2 regions of the Peribacillus sp. FSL P2-0133 genome follow, and region 1 is predicted to be linked to the other one. Evidence: predicted binding sites of a transcription regulator. Region 1 holds the regulator's gene; the other holds the start of a gene.
The links. The regulator LexA, encoded in region 1, represses DNA repair genes until DNA is damaged. The targets are predictions, from matches to a motif close to CGAACATATGTTCG.
Positions count from the first base shown of each region.

Region 1 (4,443 bases):
AAGGCGTATGAAGCAGGCTACCAAACGGTTTTTGTTCAGCTTCATGATTCAGCTGGAAATGGATCAGTGAGCCAATATGCTAATGGAAGGCTTTTAGCGCAAATGCTTTCTGAAATCAGTAACCATTTCGGGGGCGAAAAAGTAAATATTATAGCTCACAGCAAAGGGGGGGCAGACACCCAAGCGGCTCTAGTACACTATGGAGCACACCAATATGTTGGAAGGGTCATCACTTTAGCTTCCCCTCATCATGGTTCTTACCTTGCTGATTTGGCTTATAGCTGGTATGCGGGCTGGCTTGGTTCCCTATTAGGTCAAAAAGATGATGGAACTTATTCTTTACAAGTTGGTAAAATGGCGGAATTTCGTTCTGTCACGGATAACCATGTTAACTCTCGTAAAAACATGTATTTCACTGTGGCAGGTATGAACAGAGGCCCGGTTCTTTCAGCTTTATCAATGGGTGGACAATATTTATCTTCATATGGCGAAAATGATGGTCTAGTAAATGTATGGAGTACAAAAATACCCTACGCAACACATTTATTTACGGATCCCAACTTTGATCACGACAATATCCGAGTCGGTTCAGCTGTATTTTCAAGAATTGAACCCTATTTAAGGAGTACTTCCACCACTGGGATTCCTGACTTTAATGTCAATTATAAAGAACGAGTTGAAGATGATGTCATTACAACCGCACTCGCTCAAACTGTTCTGGGTGATGTCCTGAAACAAAATGTTTGGATTGAACAAAGTTTCCATGTAAATGAATCAGCCCCGGGTAATATAACCATATATACAGCCTCAGATGATGTCGAGGTTGAATTGATTTCTCCATCCAATAAAAAATATTCACCTTCCTTAAAGGTTGATTCAGCCAAAAATGAAACTTCCTTTTTTAATGGTGCAACCATCCAAACATTCAATAGAAACAACCTCGAAATCGGTGACTGGAAAGTGCGAATGAAGACTAAATCGCCAAAAGACGCCTACCTGTTCACAGCACAATTTAACGAAAAGAATCCCATTACATTAAGTATGGCCGGAAAAGTTAAGCAAAAAGATGCAAAATTTTTAATAAAGAATCCAATGAATGATAAAAAAACGCCAATCAGCACAACATTTTTGGTTCATTTAGTAGATGAAACCGGTAATGAAATTAGTAGGAAAAGCTCTATTAAGGTAATGGAGACCGAAAATTTTACTGGTACCCTTCCAGAAGTGCCTAAGTCAGGTGTATATAATGTAACAATTGACGTCAAGGAAAAAAATGTGGATGGCAGTGAAAGAACCCGGACGCTGGTTCGTTCGGTCTATATCGAGAAATAGTGAAATGCCTTCTCTTATTGAGAAGGTATCAAATTCGAAGAAAAGTCAGTTTTCCGGCATGAGCGTCGTGAATTTCTTCAATCAGGTAGGGTTTCATCCATTAAAATCATGGTTCGGGATAAGAGCATTCCGAACCTCCTTTTTTTACTAAATGAATACCTTATCTTAATTGAAAAGGTATTTTTGGGGTAATGTTTAAAGGTATGGTTAACTTGGGAGTTGGTGATTCAGCCAAAGGAAACATTCAGGTTGTAATTGTTAATATAGATATTAATTTGACGGATGTTCGATGAGGACAGCAGCAAAGTCGGGCTCCTTGCAATACTAGAGATTGATGAATTGCAGCGAGAGACAAAGGGTTTAATCTGTCTTATGATAAGTGCCTCTATAAGACAAAATACCAGTTTTAAGTGCAGAATAATTGCCAATGCTTGCATAGCCATAAAACCAGCCCATGAAAATCCCTGCAACCAAGTGATTACGATGACTGATGAAAATGGAAATGAATAAGCCAAGACCCAAAGCGATGGTAGGGATGAATTTTGGATGAATATGAAAAATGACCTTAATAAGTTGAGTAAGAATCATGATGATCGGAATGGCTATTACCGCATCCCAAAAGTTTGTATGGATGGTTGGGAAGTCCATAATTTCACCACCTTAAATTGTAGTTTTCAATATTAATTTTCACTTTTTATCAAGGCTTTATACAATAATAAATAAATTCATATTTAAAACTAATAAATAAAAGGTTATGCAACCAGGTTTTGAAGATTTTCAGAGTTCAATTTTAAAGCCATCAATCCATATAATTATATGGATTGACGGCTTTTTCTGGTTGGCAGCAGGAATGGTTTAATAATACACGGAGCTAGCCAACATAAGTATGTTTATCTATAGTAAAAATAATGAACGAAATATCGGACTCATTTTTGATGGACATACAGAAAAACTGGTGAACCTTATCGAAACAAGCGATTTAACTATATATGATGCAAGCAATGAGGAGGTTTATCATATTGTCAAAAAGGGGGATTCCATCTCTGCGCTTGCAAAAGCATATGGTTCTACACAAGTGCAGATTCAAAAGTGGAATGACTTGGTCGATCTTAACCTTATTAAAGTGAACCAAAGATTAAGAGTGAAATGAATTTTAACTGGGAGCGGTATTTTTTAACGCTCTCCTTTTTTATTTGAATGAACTTCTTGCCAAAGTACTTACATCCGTTATAAAAGATGTGATATTCCCATGAAAATGGATTCTATTAAAAAAATATATCAAAACCTACTCTTCCATATGCATATTGAGAGAATTCAGGACATAAATTAAACAAACAAAAAAAGCGCGGTTAGCGCTTTTAGTGTATTTGTCTATATAAGCCTATTACTTTTCCAAGTATCGAAACATCTCGTAAAATAATTGGTTCCATATTTGAGTTCTCAGGCTGAAGCCTTATGTAATCCGGTTCCTTAAAGAATCGTTTTACAGTGGCTTCATCATCTTCCGTCATGGCCACGACGATATCTCCATTATTGGCATTGCTTTGTTGTTTGACGATGACATAGTCTCCATCATGAATTCCAGCTTCGATCATACTTTCACCCATGATTTCCAGCATGAATACATGGTCATCATGTGGAACCATGCTTTCGGGAAGCGGAAAGTATTCTTCTATGTTCTCGATGGCCGTTATGGGCATGCCCGCTGTTACTTTTCCAAGTAACGGCACGTTCACGACATTGGCTTTGGGAATATTGTTCGCTTCCTCCGAATTCATTATTTCAATGGCCCTTGGCTTGGTTGGGTCACGTCTAATCAGGCCTTTACTTTCCAGGCGGGATAAATGTCCGTGTACTGTTGAACTTGATGCAAGTCCCACTGCTTCGCCAATCTCCCGTACGGAAGGTGGATACCCTTTTTGGCGGACCTCTTCTTTAATGAAATCAAGAATATCTTGCTGCCGTTTTGATAGTTTAGTCATTTGTGCACCTCTTCCCCAATGTTCTTTGCTATATTATAGCATGGCCCCCAACTCTATACAAACATAAGTTCGAATTTTGTTGTTGACTGAAACAAACGTTCGTATTATAATTTGATCATAACATACGAACGAACATTCGCTTTGGAGGGATATTTATGAAAAAATTATACAAAAATTATATTTATACGATTCTATTAGCGGGATCAGTATTCATCTTTTCAATTTTATTCTCTTGTACATTGAACAATGATCAAAAAAATGATTTCCTTTCTATAGAAGTAAGTGAAGGTGACACCCTATGGGAAATTGCCGAAGAATATGAAGAAGCAAATTTGACAAAAAAAGAATTCATTGGTTGGATAGAAGAGCATAATGGAGTCAGGGCGGATTCGATTAAACCTGGTCAAGTCATCGTCATTCCAGTTAAAGGGGAAGAACTTGTCCAGAATTTGGCCAGTGAGCAGTAAGCAGTGAAGGTAGGGTATTATGAAAGCGGTAATCTATTGTAGGGTCAGCACAGAAAAAGAGTCACAGGAAACATCATTGGCAAGGCAAGAAGATGAATTAGTCAAATTGGCAGAAAAGATGGATGTTGAAGTCATTTCCATAATAAAAGAACAGGCAAGTGGTTATGAGTTGAATAGGGATGGCATTTTTGACATGCTCGAACTTTTTAAAACCAAAGAAGCTGAAGTACTATTAATCCAGGACGAAACAAGACTGGGAAGAGGAAATGCCAAAATAGCCCTTTTCCATGTCATCCTTAAAGAAGATGTGAAAATTTATACGCTCTCACACGATGGGGAACTTGAGCTATCTGATTCGGATGCGATGGTCATCCAGATAGTCGGAATTGTAGAAGAATATCAAAGGAAACTACATAATCTTAAAATAAAGCGCGGGATGATAAGGGCTGTTGAAAAAGGGTATCGTCCTCAAAAAAATCTTCAGAATCAAAGGAATTCCACTGGAAGGGACCGTAAGGAGATTCCTATAGAGGAAATTATTAAACTTCGGGCCAATGGATTGACATTTGCAGAAATCGCAGCAACTTTAAGGGGCTTTGGATACAATGTATCTAAGGCTACGGTGAACAGGCGTTTCCTCGAACATCAACTGAATACACTGG
Region 1 covers NZ_CP150254.1:2,137,109-2,141,551, forward strand. Annotated here, with positions in the region: gene MKY17_RS10290 (hypothetical protein) at 1-1,332, shown strand, start outside; gene MKY17_RS10295 (hypothetical protein) at 1,693-1,980, opposite strand; gene MKY17_RS10300 (LysM domain-containing protein) at 2,219-2,482, shown strand; gene lexA (transcriptional repressor LexA) at 2,691-3,314, opposite strand; gene MKY17_RS10310 (LysM peptidoglycan-binding domain-containing protein) at 3,470-3,781, shown strand; gene MKY17_RS10315 (recombinase family protein) at 3,801-4,443, shown strand, end outside.

Region 2 (4,443 bases), 850 kb from region 1:
ACCCCTTCGTTCAGGCCGATGACAAAAGCTGTCTTCACATCATCCAGACGGGATAAATCTAGATTAGCGACCAATACTTGGTCAATTGCCGGCGGTACCAAAGAAAATTCAAGCGACTCCAGACCAGCTTCAATGATAACTGCAAACTGTTTCATGGAAAGCTCTTCCCCGCTCAGCAGTTCAACGAATTGATCCAATAGGTCGACAACTGCATTCCATGTTTGCTCATGCTCTCTTGCCGATACCAAATCACCTGCTGCTTCTGCCTCTTGTTTCAGCTTTTCCAATTTTTCCGATACATGCAATTCTTCAAGATATAGATAAAGGGCTTCACACAATTCCCTGCCATTAACAGCCTTTTTAACACGTTTTGAGAGCTTCAAGATGGGCTCGGTAAATAATTGCTTCAGCTCATTCAACTCTTGCTCAAGCTGCATTTCCTTATCCGTTTGATTCCGGTCCTCGAGTTCCAGTCCGCGGAAGCGCCGGTAGGTCCAACGATCTTTGGACGTCCACCTGCTTCCTTTAATGCCACGGGCCAGCACATAGTTTTCCAGCTTATCTACCTGTTCGCGCATTCTATCGTGGTTATTTTGCAGCGGAAATAGAAGCTCCGTCTTGATGGCACGAAATACCGGCTCATAGCGCCAATAGCCATTGATGATCTCCAAAGTGGAACGAATCAGCTCAATCAGAGGATGATTCAGCATCGTCCGTTTGGAATCGACGAACAAGGGAATTTGATAATCCCGAAAAACAGTTTGTAAAATATCTGCGTACGCTTCTCCATTCCGGACTAAAATCGCAATATCACTGAAACGGTGCTGCTTCTGTCTGACCAGCGACAAGATGTCCCGGGCAACTCCTTCGATCTCGGCTCTGCGGTTAACTGCCTCGGCGATCGTTACATCAGGCGACTGCTCAAAAGTTTGTGCAGGTCGAATGGCAAAATAAGTTTCCAGATGATTCAGTCCTGGGCTCTTTCCAAACCTTTCCGTTCCTTTTAAGATTCGATCTTCTGAAATCGGTATGCCATTCCTCAATCCAGCCTGATAAAGGTGATGATATAGATTTCCCGTTTGCCTGAACAACTGTAAATCATCCGGAGCATATTGTCTGTAGGGCTGATCTAACGTCAGCGAGATCGTTACACTCCTGCACAGCTTGATCATTTCTTCCACAATCAATAATTCCTGTGGAGTCAAACTATAAAAACCATCAATATATATATCCGCATCCCTTATATAGGAAGAACCTGCCATTTTCTCGATCAGCAAAGTGAAGTAGTCTTCTGAATCTAAATATTTGTTAACCATTTCATCCTCAAAAGCCTGATAGACCAATTCAAGATCATGCAGTTTATCCTGAATGCCGCTGCCAGCCTGCGAGGTTTCGGCCAAATAGTTTTGAATGTCATCAGGTTGGATGCAATACTGCTTGAACTCAGCCAGCATTAGCTCCATCTGTGCAATGAACCCCTGCTTATCAGCAGAACGACGAAACATCTTTAACTCTTCCTTTTTATCATCCATGATCTTCCGTATCAACATATTAACGCCTACGCTGTCCAAATGCAGCCGGCTCATCCCCCCGGTCTCCTGAAGAACGCGCCAAGCAAGCCTGCTAAAACTAAAAACCTGTGTCCGGATCATTCCGGCAAGGCCTGGTGTTTTAATTAATTTATATTCAGATAGAAACGTCATCTGATCAGGAACGAGGTAGATAATTGGATTTCCTTCGGGATCTTCTGCCAATTTGGAGCGAATTTCGTCCAATATATTCGAAGTTTTCCCTGCACCCGATCTTCCCAGTAAAAAACGGAGTGACATCTCTTTTTCCCCCTTACAACATAATATCTAGATCCATCATACCAGAAATACTTTAGTCACCATGACTAGGTTTCTGTTTCCAATTAGATTTACTTTCTATTATTTTACCGTTTCCCTTTAAAAAACACCAATCGTACGTTCGCGTTTTTCCCCAAAAGAAAAAGCCCACATAATTTTGGGCTTCCACGATCATTCACCTGTAAATTTATAATTGAAATCTTTGACCGGCCAATATCGAACATCCACTTTACCAACAACATTTTCAACCGGTATATAACCAAAGTGACGGCTGTCAGCACTTTCAAGACGATTATCACCCATGACAAAAAGTTTGCCCTCCGGAACTTTGGTTACATCCGTCAATTCTTTTAATGTAAAATCACCCGTAAAGTCCTGTTCCGGGAAACCTTCCTTGAATTTCTCAAGATAAGGCTCATCCACTTTCTTACCATTTACGTAAAGCCAATCATCTTTATAACGAATTTGGTCACCTGCAATCCCTATAACTCGCTTAACATAATCTTCTTGTGAATTCGCATGAAAAACAATAATGTCAAAGCGGTTGATATCATGAATCTGGTAATTGATTTTATTCACGACAAGTTTATTTCCATCTTCTAGGGTCGGCTGCATCGACTTCCCTTCAACATCATAGCTTGAAAAGAAAAATGTACGGATTAAGATGTAAATAACAAAAGCTATCATCGCTGGTTTTATCCAATCGGATAAAGAATTCTTATTTGTTTTTTCCATCTAGTTCAACCCCTACTGCATTTATATACTAATTTATTGCCCTTCTTCCCTCTTCATGCTTTTATTTAACCGGACTTCAAGTCTTTTCCCCACATACCATAGGATAAAGATGACGATCCCGATAATGATCGTACGCACAGGTTTATGAATTAAGGATACTAAATCGTAACCTACGAAGCTGATCGTAAAAATCATCACCGCTTTCCCTCCCACTACTGCAAGTCCATATTGCAAGGGACTGACTTTTGAAAGTCCTGCCACGATATTAACGATGGCCGAAGGTGTAAAAGGGAAGCAGAGCAATATGAACAAAGGACCGAATCCATGGCTTTCCACCCAAACCATCAACCTCTGCACCTGTTTATGCTTTTGCAAAAATCGGAAAAACCTCGTTTGTCCATATCTTCTAATAATCCAAAAGATCAAAAAAGAACCCGCTACCGCACCAATCCAAGAAAATAAAAATCCCCACCATAGGCCAAAAGCCGTTGCATTAGCAAGCACGAACACCACTAAAGGCAAAAAGGGCAAAAAAGCTTCCAGCATCGGCAGTAAGATCCCGGGAATTGGACCGAATGAGCGATATTGCTGAATAAGTGCAGATATATGATCAAGTGTAAACCACTCACGTATAGTATCCAAATCCATAATTATCTCCCTCGACATGCTGCTATCCAAGCAGCATAAACTTATTAAAAACTGTTTATTTTAGATATATCACTTTCCCCTGAAATTGCAAGAATTATTATCCATATACCTTCATACTTTCCCTAACTCCGGAAAACATAATCTTGTTAACGAATATTTCTAGATTTATCAAAACCGCTTGCATATACACTGAAAATACATTAGGATAAAAAAACAGAACAAACGTTCTTTTTTTTACATAGTATACATACTAATATTAAAAACCGTGCTACTTTAGAAAGGAGCGGTCAAGATGACCCGCATTCCAGAAGATGACCGAAATATGATTGAAAAAGCCATCTACCTCCCTATGGTTATAACAGTCTTAAACCGGGATCTCAAGGTCATCGAAATTAGTCCGTTTAAATTAAAAAGGCCCTATTCGGAGCTAGTCGAACATATTTTAAAAGTGGTTCAAGACGAACTTGCCGAGGTAAGGCGATATTTGCGCAAGGAGAATATTAAGGTTAGTGAAATCAAACGCGATGAATCCTTCACGATGTATTGTTTTTTATATAAAGGATACGAGGAACATCATAATTATTTCAATCCCCGCCTTCGCAACAAAACCGAAGACTTGTTATGTTATTACTTTTTCGAAAAAAGACACCGTTCAAGGAATTAGCGGGTTACAGCATCACCACTATATGTTTGTGAACTATGGGTGTTTGGAGCCTTTCGGGAAGGGTACAGATGACCTTCGTTGTAAGTATGTATGCCATTAACAACGCATCCCACCTTTCCTGCTTCATAAAGTTACGGGAGGCCAATTTTTGATAATCAAGATCTATAGGACTTACTTACCTCCATTCACCTGTATGAATGTTCCATAATCATATAATAATTGGCTTGTTCAAACATGGATTTTCAATTTTCGATCAAGGCATAACCTATGTAATCAAGTGAACCATTTTAGTTTTAAGATTCTTTAAATCAAAGTTATTTACATATTCCTTGGCAAAGGTTGGAGTGACCCCCGTTATGATCGTTTCCACCCTCATCAAACCAAAGCACTCATCATATTGATGAGAAAGTTAGGAAAACAGCTTTCTTGAAAGAGGCGCTTCGACAAATCAATGGTAAAGTAACTAATGTCATTACCCGCCGAAGAATGTAACACATCACTCATGATTTGAACTGAACGATTCAAGGACACAGTCCTTAACGATATTAG
Region 2 covers NZ_CP150254.1:1,288,192-1,292,634, reverse strand. Annotated here, with positions in the region: gene addB (helicase-exonuclease AddAB subunit AddB) at 1-1,829, opposite strand, end outside; gene lepB (signal peptidase I) at 2,019-2,582, opposite strand; gene MKY17_RS06200 (TVP38/TMEM64 family protein) at 2,616-3,230, opposite strand; gene MKY17_RS06195 (hypothetical protein) at 3,523-3,894, shown strand.
Region 2: a site for LexA is predicted at 1,958-1,971, ahead of addB (helicase-exonuclease AddAB subunit AddB). Genes of this name have one in related genera too.